3 regions of the Herminiimonas sp. Marseille-P9896 genome follow, and region 2 is predicted to be linked to each of the others. Evidence: predicted binding sites of a transcription regulator. Region 2 holds the regulator's gene; each other region holds the start of a gene.
The links. Region 2 encodes LexA, which represses DNA repair genes until DNA is damaged. Its sites were predicted from a motif close to ACTGTATNNNNATACAGT; they were not measured.
Positions count from the first base shown of each region.

Region 1: a site for LexA is predicted at 2,611-2,628, ahead of imuA (translesion DNA synthesis-associated protein ImuA). Genes of this name have one in related genera too.
Region 3: a site for LexA is predicted at 1,797-1,814, ahead of H7U06_RS09890 (VRR-NUC domain-containing protein). Genes of this name have one in related genera too.

Region 1 is NZ_CAJEVT010000002.1:748,753-752,911, forward strand. Features, by position in the region: gene H7U06_RS08980 (sensor histidine kinase KdpD) at 1-61, opposite strand, end outside; gene H7U06_RS08985 (tetratricopeptide repeat protein) at 64-1,692, opposite strand; gene imuA (translesion DNA synthesis-associated protein ImuA) at 1,791-2,552, opposite strand; gene H7U06_RS08995 (hypothetical protein) at 2,702-3,364, opposite strand; gene H7U06_RS09000 (MlaD family protein) at 3,361-4,159, opposite strand, start outside.
Region 2 is NZ_CAJEVT010000003.1:567,658-571,816, forward strand. Features, by position in the region: gene H7U06_RS12945 (DEAD/DEAH box helicase) at 1-35, opposite strand, end outside; gene H7U06_RS12950 (inositol monophosphatase family protein) at 294-1,088, opposite strand; gene H7U06_RS12955 (RNA methyltransferase) at 1,220-1,993, shown strand; gene lexA (transcriptional repressor LexA) at 2,004-2,663, opposite strand; gene rpsF (30S ribosomal protein S6) at 2,934-3,302, shown strand; gene priB (primosomal replication protein N) at 3,330-3,623, shown strand; gene rpsR (30S ribosomal protein S18) at 3,639-3,923, shown strand; gene rplI (50S ribosomal protein L9) at 3,950-4,159, shown strand, end outside.
Region 3 is NZ_CAJEVT010000002.1:936,770-940,928, reverse strand. Features, by position in the region: gene H7U06_RS09910 (DUF1304 domain-containing protein) at 1-268, shown strand, start outside; gene H7U06_RS09905 (GNAT family N-acetyltransferase) at 275-850, opposite strand; gene H7U06_RS09900 (tetratricopeptide repeat protein) at 866-1,177, opposite strand; gene H7U06_RS09895 (DUF2165 family protein) at 1,184-1,669, opposite strand; gene H7U06_RS09890 (VRR-NUC domain-containing protein) at 1,878-3,527, shown strand; gene H7U06_RS09885 (ATP-dependent DNA helicase) at 3,524-4,159, shown strand, end outside.

The DNA.
Region 1 (4,159 bases), on a different contig from region 2:
CCAGTTCTCCCAGCGCATTCTTCAGGTCGTGCACGATGATGGCGGCCAGTTGCGGATCCATACTCAGGCCTCCACGCTGGCTTTGACCAGGGTTTCACGCAGGAAGCGATACATTTTGGCGACGCGTTCGCTATTTGGCATCAACACATCGAGCTGTGCCAGATAGGCGTTCACGCGTTCGACGTAGTTGCGATCCAGTCCTTTCTGGCTCATCCACAGCAAATGCAGTTGTGCGGCTGCCAGCAGCACGCCGGTGTTTTCAGGTGTTGCAGTGAGCGCTTCTTCCAGCTTGGCCAGCGATTCATCGAATTGACCGGAGCGCATCAATTGCGTCGCTTGTTCGACGATGAGCGCACCTTCGCTGATGGATTCATCGACGACTTTTTCTATCAGCGCTTCATTGCCGGTATCTTGCAGTACGCGACGGGCGAAGGCGACCAGACGAGTATTTTCGTGATCGGCCTTGATGGCTTTGGCGACGATGCGTGCACCTTCTTCGTCCAGGCCGACGCAAAATGCCGCTTTTGCCAGGGTCAATGTATGGATGTCGGCACGTATGCCGTCAGCCAGTTCTTTGGCTGAAGCAAAAGCCGCTTGTGCCGAGTTCATATCACCAAGGCGGGCAAAGGCTTGTGCCGCTATCGTGGCTTGTCGTGCGGCGAAGTAGGGATCGTCCTGATGGTCCTGCGCTGCTGCGCTGAGTACGGCGAGTGCATCTGCTGCATCGCCTATATCGACTTGTACCTGTGCCAGTGACAGTGCATCGGAAGCCTGTGCAGTGAGCGAGCCACGAGTATGCGTGAGCGCTTTGTTGAATGCCTGCTTAGCCTGTTCCAGATTGCCGACGCGGTAGGCGGCATCGCCCATCAGGCGGCTGCGTCGTGCAGATGGAATGACTGCATAGGATTTGTTGAAGGCGTCGAGTACCGCTTCTTCATTGCCCTGAGCTTCAGCAATTTGCGCCAGCAAATCATAGGCGTCGACGAATTGAACATTCGTTTCCAGTACTTCGTTGACCAGTTTTTTTGCCTGATCGAGCTGACCGGCAGCCTGGTCGCAGCGTGCGAGGCCGAGCCTGGCCCAGACCAGGTCGTTACGCAAAGTCAGCGCTTTGTTATAAGTTGAGCGCGCCTGTTCGATATTGCCCAGCTCCAGCGCGGAGCTACCCTTGATTTTAAGGATGTCGACTATCCACTTGGGTTCGGCTGCAAGTACGGTATCGCATTCGGCGATGGCGCCTGCCAGGTCTTTCATTTGCAGGCGGTCCGTGATTGGTTTCAACGCCTGTTGGCGATCCAGCAGGCGTTCCAGGCGATCAGCGATTTTGCCTCCGGTCAGTGGCTTCACCATATAAGCATCGGGCTGGAATTCGGCGGCGCTGGCCACGCTGTCGTAACTGCTTTCGGCTGTCACCATGAAGAACATGGCGGTCGGCGACAGCAGCTTTTGCGAGCGCAGGTACTCCAGTACTTGCTGGCCGTTGGTTTCCTTGTTCAGGTTGTAGTCGCAGATGATGACGTCGTAATTGGTATTGCGTATGCGTTTGATCGCATCATTCGGCGTGACGGACTGGTCGACTTGCTCGATACCGAGTTGGCCGAGCTGGGTGCGAATATTTTGTCGCATCGTCTGCATATCGTCGACAACGAGTGCGCGCAGCCTGGCAAGACGGGTATTGAGGATGGTGGCCATTGTGGGGCATGGAATTGGGATACCCCATCATACGGCTATGTGTGCGTGCTTGCCATCAAAAATGTTTTCTATACTAGTGTTTGCAACGACATTCAGGATTAAACCGGCAAGGCTGCGCGATGGCGGGCTGCGGTCGCTGCCAGTGCGGAGTGCGCAATGGTATAGGAGGGCATCTCGAATACCGACGAGCTTAAGGAGCGGGCGACGCGTGGTCGATGCATGATGACCGGTACCGCCAGCGGCAACACGATAGGTTTGCAATGCACCGGGCCGCGACGCTTGATGATCTCTACCGACATGCGGCCATCAGCAGCGGGCTGGCACAACATACGCAAAGGAGCTGGTGAAGACTGGTTTTGTGCTGCCAGCGGACGGAATACGAAAGTCAGGCCATCGTTGGCCGCTGCCATCAGTTGCAGGCGACGCAGATGATCGGGACGAGCTTCCGGCAGCCAGCACAGAAGGGCGCCGAAGTGCACGTTTTTGACGGCTTGTTCGACCGCCCAGATGCGGTCCATAGGCTTGTCGGCTTCAATCAGGATCAGGTGGTTCTTATCCAGGCCGAGGTCGGATAGCGCGGCGGAAATATGCGCCGGTGCCAGCAAAATAACGGTTTTGCCTTCTTGTGTCAGGCGTGTCAGGGTGGGAGCCAGCAAGCGCAGTTCACCGATATCAGGTTGCGCCAGCAGCAATTCGATCAGCACCGAAGCAGGCCAGCCGCCATTCGGCAATTCCAGGTCCAGCGCGCGATAAGCGGACGGCTGTGGGTGCGCACGAGCGGCTTGTGCTGCTTCTGCCGACCATGCCGATTCAGGAAAGGACGCTGCTGGGAAAGTGAAATTGCTTGCGACTGCGGCCATAAAACCTCCAAATGCTGTTTGGGATAACGCACCCGATGAACAGGTGAGTTAGCAATATACTGTATAAACATACAGTATAAAAGGTTTTTTTATATAAATTTGCTGACAGTCGTTTATGTGGCTTGCATGCCTTTCCTGGTCTTGGCCTGTTACTTGCCGCCTTCCACCAGCGTCATTTTCCGGCGTATACGCTGGGCTTCAGCGGCATCCCCGGCCTGTTCTGCACGCATCGCCTGCACTCCCAGCCAGGCCAGTAAAGGCCGTCGCCAGCCCTGTGCCGATGCTGTTTCTACCGCCGCACTAATGACTGCGGGAGACGCGCGTTTGCCTTGCAAGAGGACGCCAGCGGCAAGCAGACGCGATAGCGGATCTTCGATGCCGAGCATGGCACTGGCAGCGGCGCTGTCTGAGCTGGCTCCGGCTACTGCGCGATGCTGGGCCGGGAGTTGTGCGATCTCCGATGGCTGGATTTTTCCTGCCAGGTAGTTGGCATAGGCGACTTCGGCAGCGGGAGCGTCCTGTCTCAATTTCTCAAACTCGGTGCAGCCATCCAGTACCAGGCTCGCGACCTGGGCTGCGCAACGTGTGAGTTCTACGCGTGCCAGCAAGTCTATGCGCCCTGTGCGGGTGACTTCATTGCGGGCATACAGGAATTCCTGATCGGCGACGCGGGTATTGCCTGTGAGGTAGGCATTGCTGGCGCGTTCGGTCGCATCCTTGGCATTGATTTGCCAGTCAGGTACAGGTTTGCCTGCGCATGCAGCTAACAACAGGGTAGCTAATAGAGCAGGGGCGAGACGGATAGTCTTCATGGCAGGTTCAACTCCGTATCGCGGGCAAATGGCCATTTGCGGTTGATTTCATTTACCAGTTGTTCGACTTTGCGCAGGCTGCGATCCACATCGGCGCGCAAGGAGCCGAGGTCGCCGCTGGCTGCTTTGGCATTGCCACTGATGACTTGCGCATCGGCCAGTACCGTGTCGATTTTCTTCAGGCTGTTGCGTGCCTCGCCCAGCATGGCGTTGAGCTGGACGATGGTGGCCTGGCTGTCGCCATCCTTGCCGAAGACCTGCTTGTCGGTTTTCACCAGCAAGCCGTCGACCTTGGCCAGTACATCGTTGGCGCGATCCAGTGTCTGCAGGATTTTTTGTGCATCCTTGTCGCTGCCTACCAGCGCACCCAAAGCGCCATGTTTGCCATTGAGCTTGTCGGTCAGGCCTTGCAGGTTGGTCAGGCTGGCATTCAGCGCGGATTCGGCCGAGGTCAGGTTGTTGACGTTGTCGATTAATTGCTTGGCGGCGGAAACCAGCAGCGGTATTTCTGCCGCCACATCACCGACCAGCAAGGCACGTTCGGCACCGGCATCCAGCGGCGGATCAGTAGGGACGCCAGTAAAGGCGCGGATACGCGTGCTGCCGACGATGCCACGCTCCATCGTGAAGATGCTGGAGCTGCGCAGCCAGTGCGCATCCTTTTTGGCAATCGCGACCAGGATGCGGGCCTTGCCATCCTTGCCCAGTTCTATGCGGTTGATACGACCGACCGGAAAGCCGGAAAAGGTCAGGTCCATGCCGACGCTGACGCCGTCCGAATCATCTGCCAGCAAT
Region 2 (4,159 bases):
ATTCCTTCGGCTAAGCCGAGGTCAGAAAAAGACATGAATACTCAATAGAAAATTATCGGCCTGTCGCCGCAGTGGGCGCCAGTCGCAGGCAAACGGGGATTAGGGTGCGGAAGTCGCAGGACAGCGGCAAGGTGACTGGTGGTATGCCGTGTGCCGCGAGTATAGCAGTAGTGGGCTGGAAGCCGGGGATTACTTGCTGATGCATGGTTGACATGCGTATACCGGAATGAAAAAAGGGAAGTACCAGCTGCTCAATCCGTCAGCGGATACTTCCCTTTCTTGTGCAGAGCTACTTACTTGGCGTATGGGCTCAACAAGGAAACCATTTGCGCAAATACTTTAGGCGTACCAGCGATGACATCACCTTTGTACAAGTAGTCGGATTCACCATCGAAGGTGCCCATGATGCCGCCGGATTCAGTGATCAGCAAAGAACCTGCTGCCATATCCCACGGTTGCAAACCTTTTTCAAAGAAGCCATCGAGACGACCGCAAGCGACATAAGCCAGGTCGAGTGCAGCGGAGCCAGGACGACGCAAACCAGCGCAGCTTTGCGTCATGATCTTGAAGACTTTCAGGTATTCATCAATATCGTCGCCTGCACGGAACGGGAAGCCGGTGCCGATCAGTGCGTCAGCAATCTTGTCGCGCTTGGTGACACGGATGCGTTTTTCATTCAGGTAAGCGCCTGCGCCTTTGGTCGCCGTGAACAAGTCATTGCGGGTCGGGTCGTAGACCACGGCTTGCGTGATCTGGCCGCGTTGTTGCAGGGCGATCGATACGCAGTATTGCGGGAAGCCGTGGATGAAGTTGGTGGTGCCGTCGAGAGGATCGATGATCCAGACGTTGTCGTTTTCGTCGTGCAGATTGCTCGACGCGCCGGATTCTTCGGCGAGGATGGCGTGGTCGGGGTAGGCGGATTTCAGGACTTCTATGATCGCCTGCTCAGCGGCCTGGTCCACTTCGGTCACAAAGTCGTTAGGCTTTTTTTCGGTGACCTTGATACGGTCCAGATCGAAGGACGCGCGATTGATGATGGCAGCGCCGCGGCGGGCAGCTTTGACCGCCGTATTAAGCATGGGATGCATAGAGTTTCCGTTAAAATGGCGGTCCTTACGCCTCAGGGCGAGCAGAACCACCTAAATTGAAATTAATGAGCGATGCGGTATAGAGTTGCCATTTCTGACATGATTCTTACCGCGCAATGCCGCTATTTTAAATGATGCAGCCACAAACCGACACGCCTCTTTTCAATCGACTTCGTTTTATCCTGGTGGAAACCAGCCGTCCCGGCAATATCGGGGCGACCGCGCGCGCTATCAAAAACATGGGTTTTACCGATCTGGTATTGGTCAATCCGCGTTTTCCGGATGCTGCGTTACAGGAAGAGGCGGTTGCGTTTGCCAGTGGTGCGCAGGATATCTTGCAGTCTGCCCGCATCGTTGGTTCGATAGAAGAGGCACTGGTCGATTGCAACTTTGCTGCCGCAGTGACGGCGCGCTTGCGCGAATTCTCGCCACCGGTGATTTCGCCGCGTGCGTTGGCGACGCGTCTGGTTGAGGAGAGCGGTTTGCGCGCAGCGGTGGTGTTTGGCAATGAGCGTTTCGGCTTGCCGAATGAAATCGTGGAAAAGTGCAATGTACTGATCAATATTCCGGCGAACCCGGATTATTCATCGCTGAACCTGGCGCAGGCGGTGCAGGTATTGGCTTATGAAGCACGTATGGCTGCAGTAGGCGAGACGCGTACTGCGACAGAAATCGGCTTCCAGGGTGAGGCCGCGAGCATGGCGCAGATCGATGGCATGTATACGCATCTGGAGCAGGCGCTGGTAGCAATCGACTTCCTTGATGCAAATAATCCGAAGAAGCTGATGCCACGACTGAAGCGCCTGTTTTCCCGTACCCAGCTAGAGACAGAAGAGGTTAATATCCTGCGTGGCATCGCCAAGCAGATACTGGCGCAAAAGAATAAAGGCGGAGATAAAAACTGAGGCGTTTGCCTCAGTTCCAGGTACGCATCAGGCCGACCGCCAGGCCTTCCAGTGCAAATTCGTCGTGCGCCAGGTCCACGCGTATCGGTTCAAAGTCCGGGTTCTCCGGCAGCAATTCAATCAATGAGCCGGATTTCTTGTAACGCTTGACGGTGACTTCTTCACCCAGACGTGCCACCACGATCTGGCCGTTTTTCGCGGTATCGATTTTCTTGACTGCTAGCAGGTCGCCGTCGAGGATGCCGGCGTCGCGCATGGACATGCCGCGTACTTTCAGCAGGAAGTCTGGTTTGGCCGAGAACAGCGAGCGATCTACATCGTAGGTGGCTTCGATATGTTCTTGCGCCAGGATAGGCGAGCCAGCGGCTACGCGACCGACCAGCGGCAGGCTGAGTTGCATCAGGGCTGGATGTGGCAAGGCCATCTGGCGGGCAGAGGAGCGATCATCGCCGTGGCCCATGTCGCGCAGACGGATACCGCGTGAGGTACCGGGGGAAATTTCGATGGCGCCTTTGCGCGCCAGGGCCTGCAAATGTTCTTCGGCCGCATTGGCCGAGCGGAAACCGAGTTCTGTTGCAATTTCGGCACGGGTCGGCGGAAAGCCGGTATTTTCGATCGCATCGCGTATCAAATTCAGGATTTGTTCTTGGCGTGCTGTCAGTTTGATCATTGCGTAGGCCCGTTTGGTGACGGGCGTAGCTGTGACGCCCGTAAACTGTTTGTATGAACAGTCTGTATTTTTATACAGTACATGCCTAAACGCAAGCTGATTTATGCGGTTTCGGTGCAAATTGCGACGTATTCATGCGGGATTGCGGCGATAAACCTGCGTAAGCATTGAGTTTCCCTGCATTTGCGCGTATGATTGCCGGTTTTCCTCTTCCCACACTCGTCTTGACGCCGAGGTGGGCGATTTTCAATCCGACCAAAAGGAGCTTACATGCGTCATTATGAAATCGTATTTATCGTTCATCCGGATCAAAGCGAGCAAGTGCCTGCAATGATCGAGCGCTACAAAGGTATCGTCACCGCACGCGGCGGCGTTATTCACCGTGTCGAAGACTGGGGCCGTCGTCAAATGGCGTACATGATCCAGAAATTGGCAAAAGCGCACTACGTCTGCCTGAACATCGAATGTGACGGCGAAACACTGGCTGAAATCGAAACCGGCTTCAAATTCAACGATGCCGTTCTGCGTCATCTGACAGTGAAAATGAAGAAGGCTGAAACCGCACCATCGCCAATGATGAAGGCTGTGCAGAAGGAAGATGCTGCCAAGAGCCATCGCGCCGAGGCACCTGCTGCCTAATAGTCCTTAGACGTTACCAGACGGAGAGTGAATCAGCTTCAGTTTATTGCGACCATCGCCGAGCGTGAAATTTTGCGCTACACACCGGCCGGTGTCCCGATAGTGTCAGCAGTTTTGCTGCACAGTTCGCAACAGATGGAAGCAGGTATCCCACGATTGGTTGAGTTTGAAATGACCGCGATAGCTGCGGGTGAAATTTCAGGTCGATTCAATCAAGCCGAATTAGGCGGGACATATCAGTTCACTGGATTTCTGGCACGCAAGAGCCGTAACAGCAAAAGCCTTGTTTTCCATCTCACAGATTTCGAGAACCACATTTAGATACAGGAGCCCAAAATGGCATTCGGTAAAAAATTCGACAAGAACAAACTCAAAGAAAAACGCAAACAACAAAACCCATTGTTCAAGCGTAAAAAATTCTGCCGCTTCACCGCTGCACACGTAGAACAAGTTGATTACAAAGACGTAGATACCTTGAAAGACTTCGTTCAGGAAAACGGCAAAATCATGCCAGCACGCCTGACCGGTACCAAGGCTATCTATCAACGTCAGGTTGATACAGCAATCAAACGCGCACGTTACCTCGCGCTGTTGCCGTACACCGATCTGCACAACGCGTAATTAACGACTTGAAATAGGAGAAAAACATGCAAGTCATTCTGTTGGAAAAAGTCGTTAATCTCGGCAACCTCGGTGAAGTTGTAAAAGTCAAAGACGGTTACGCACGTAACTTCCTGATCCCACAACGTAAAGCACGTCGTGCTACCGCTGCTGCAGTCGCTGAATTCGAAGTCAAGCGCGCAGAACTGGAAAAAATCGCTGCAGAAAAACTGGCAGCTTCGCAAGCTCAAGGCGAG
Region 3 (4,159 bases), on a different contig from region 2:
GGCGTTTGGTCTGAGCGCTGAGTTCTCCGCGGCGTCGAAAGTGCTGGCTGCGAATCAGGGCTTGTATAACGGCTTTCTCGCCGCAGGCTTGTTGTGGAGTGTATGGCTGGGTGCTGCAGGCGACCACACCAAGATATTCTTCCTGCTCTGCGTACTGGTGGCAGGTGTCTACGGCGGACTGACTGCGGCGCGCAAGATACTTTACGCGCAAGCCTTGCCTGGCCTCATCGGCCTGCTGCTGGTCTTGCTGGCGATGGCTAAGGGCTGACGGGGATCAGGCAGGTGCTAATGGTCGCGTGAAGTACAAGGCGGCTTCCCCGGCCTGTACCTGATGTGGATCGTAAAGATCGACATTGATGCCGCTCAGGCGAAAGCCTGCTTTCAGATAAAAGTTGATGGCGGGGACGTTGGTATTCTGCGTTTCCAGTTGCAAACACCGTGCCGAAGTAGTGCGGGCAAACTTGTCTATCAATTCGAGCAGGCTGCGGCCTATGCCTTGCTGCTTGTATGCCGGTGCGACAAAGATTCCGGTAATCAGCACGCTGCGATTCCACTCCTGATATGCGGCGGTCGCCAAGCCTGCCACTTTGCCGCTGCTGTCTTCAGCAATCCAGGCGACGTCGGCATCCCGCGCGTCATCTGCGATGTCCTCCATCGGATAGCTTTTATGGAAAGGCTCTGCGCGCTCGACCTGGTGCAAAGAAAAGCCCAGCCCGTTCTGCCTGGTTTCATATGTGTACAAGCTGCTGTAGGACGCGTCCAGCGATGCGATCTTTTCTGCATCCTGTGGCCACTGGATAGGCCTTAAGGAGATGCCATCAGCTTGATGTGAAGACGAAGTGCCGTGCATGTAAGTGCTTCGCTCTCACTTAGCTTGGTGCAGGCGTTTGACGAAGACCGTCATTTCCTTGACCGCCTGCAGGTCGCCTTGTTCCTGTGCGACTTTTAAGCCGCTATTCCAGGCCTGTTCAGCCTCGTCCAGGCGTTCCAGCTTCCGCAAGGCAACACCCAGTAGTTTCCATGCCGCAGAGTAGGCAGGATTTTGCAGTGTCGCTTGCTGTAAATGAAGAACAGCGCTGGCAGCATCATCTTCCTGCAGGCAGGCGTTGCCGAGACCGAAACGGAGCAGGGCGTTGTCGCGCCCTTCAGCCAGCAGTTTCTCCAGACGTTCACGCATGGTTGACTATATCCAGGTGATATTAAAAAGGAAAAAGGCTAACAGTGCCCACAGCAGCAAACTGATGTGCGTCAGTTGCAGCTCGCCCTGGCGTATCCAGTACGCGAACCATATTCCGCCTAAATGCATGGCAAAGATGAAGGCGGCAAAGCTGCACAAGGCGAGGTTGAGCAATGGTCGTGCAGCATGCAGGTTGCCCGCGAGCGCCAATTGATAACAACCCATCCAGCAAGCTACCGCAGCAATGATTTGCAGAATGATCACGACGACAAGGGCAAGGCGATGCAGGGCTGGAGATGTGATTGCACGTGTTTGCAAGGGAATATCTATGCGCGGTTCTTCGCTTAATGGTGTCATGGCCATGGTATTGCCGACGGCCCAAACCGATGCGCGGAATGCGCGCAGATTATTGATCGCTGCAATTGAGAGCCAGTTGGCCAGGCCGATAGCGATGACGACCTGAAATAGCCAGATGGAAGTGGTGACAGACATGGAGATTCCTGAAGTAAGGCCTTAAATACCAAAGAAACGCCTTGGATAATAAGCGTTGCACTCTTTTTAAACAAGATGGAATTGCTATTCCCTGTCAGCCATTGCGGTTATTCTGGCTCTTCAATATACTGTTTTTATATCCAGTGCTAAACCTGATCCAGCCATACGCTAACAGCTGTAACTCATCGAATATTCTGTCGCTGCACCCATGCCCATTACGCTTCCTGACCCGTTCTACTACCTGCAGAACTTCCAGCGCGTCCTTGACTGGATCGCGCAGCGTTACAGCGATTTGTTGGCCGATGACGAGCGTAACTTCATCGAACAATTCCCGACGCTGCCGCAGGCATCGCGTGCCTTGCTGGTACGCATGGTGATGCGTAAGGGTGAGGTCTTCCGCTCGGGTAAATTGCGTTATGCAGAAATAGGCTGCCCGGATGCTGCGGTGACACCTCTGCTTGCGCTGGGATGGATAGTGCAAAACCCGTCCCTGAATGTGACGCAGCTATTTGCCTTGTTGCGCAAGGCCGAGCTGGCACTAGCGTTTCGCTACTCTGCAGCCGCCAGCACGGCCAGGAAGCATGAAATGCTGGAAGAACTGGCGCAGGCTTTCCCCGACAGCCAGCCGATGACGCGCTGGGCACCGGAGTTGGCCGAATCCATTTATGCGGTGCAGGTCACAGCGCTGTGTGAACGTTTGCGCCTGATGTTCTTTGGCAATCTGTACCAGGACTGGTCAGAGTTCGTGCTGTCGGATCTGGGCATTTATCGCTATGAAGTGGTCGAATTCTCAGAAACCTCGCGCGGATTTCGTTCACGGCAGGACATAGACGATTACCTGCATCTGCATCATTGCCGTCAGCGCTTTGATGAAGGCGAGTATCTGGATGAGATATTGCCGGATATACCGACAGTGCCTTATGCAAATAGCTGGCTGGAAGGGCGGCGCAACAAACTGTTGTTTCGCTTTGCGCAAGAGTATGAACGCTGTAATGAACTGGACAGTGCACTCGCGCTTTATCGCAACTGCAACTACGCTGGAGCGCGTGTGCGTACCATACGCGTGCTGGAAAAGAGTGGTGCCGAGGCAGAGGCATATGCACTGGCCATGACTGCATGGCAGCAAGCGGAAAGCGAAACCGAGCAGCAGGCTTTATTGCGCATGTTGCCGCGTTTGCGACGCAAGGCAGGGCATGCGAAGGTGCTGGCCGACAAAGCGCCTGCGATCGAAGAACTAAGCCTGAGTTTGCCTTATCCGGCCTTGCCGGCATCTGTGGAGCAGGTGGTGCAAGCACATTATTCCAGCGCAGAGGCGCCAGTGTTCTATGTCGAGAATGCGCTGATCAATACCTTGTTTGGCTTGTTGTGCTGGCCTGCGGTATTTGCTGCCTTGCCGGGTGCATTCTTCCATCCTTTCCATCTGGGGCCAGTCGATTTGCATCATCCTGACTTCGTGCAAAAACGGCAGGATTTGTTTGATGTGTGCCTGGCACAGCTTGATGACGGGCGTTACCAGCAAACCATCATGAACACCTTTCATGCGAAAACCAACATCCAGTCGCCGTTCGTATTCTGGAGCACGGTAGATGAAGAGTTGCTGAAGCTGGCCTTGCACTGCATCCCGGCGGCACATTTGAAAAAGTATTTCGAACGTATCTTGCGCGATATCCCGGCCAATCGATCCGGCTTGCCTGACCTGATTCAGTTCTGGCCACAAGAGCAACGTTACCGCATGCTGGAAGTGAAAGGGCCAGGCGACCGTCTGCAGGATAACCAGATACGCTGGATCAATTACTGCATAGCGCACCAGATGCCGGTGGCGGTCACCTATGTGCAATGGTCGGAGCAGACAGCGTGAGCTATGTCGTCGCCGTGCGCACCTTGTGCGAATTCGCGGCCAAGGTCGGCGACCTGGACCTGCGCTTCACGCCCGCACCGACCGCACAGCAAGGCATAGCCGGTCACGGCACGGTGGTGTCCCGACGTGGCAAACATTACGAAGCAGAGGTCAGCCTGAGCGGACTCTATAAGCAGTTGCGCGTACGCGGTCGCGCCGATGGCTATGATCCTGGCTACAACCGGGTTGAAGAATTCAAAACCTTCCGCGGTGATCTGCATGCGATACCCGACAACCACCGCCAGCTGCATTGGGCGCAGGTCAAGGTATATGCATGGCTGCTGTGCCAGACGCGCGGCTTGAAAGAAATCAATGTCGCGCTGGTCTACTTTGATATCGGCACGCAAAAAGAAACCATGCTGGTCGAGAAGCACTCGGCCGATGCGCTGGAGCTGCATTTCGATCACTTGTGCGAGCGCTTCGTGGCATGGGCGGAACAAGAGACCCAGCACAGGCTGGCGCGCGATACGGCACTGACCGGACTGGCGTTCCCGCATGCGGAATTCCGTCCCGGGCAACGTCATCTGGCTGAATCAGTTTACAAGGCAGCACTGTCCGGTCGTCATCTGATGGCGCAGGCACCGACCGGCATA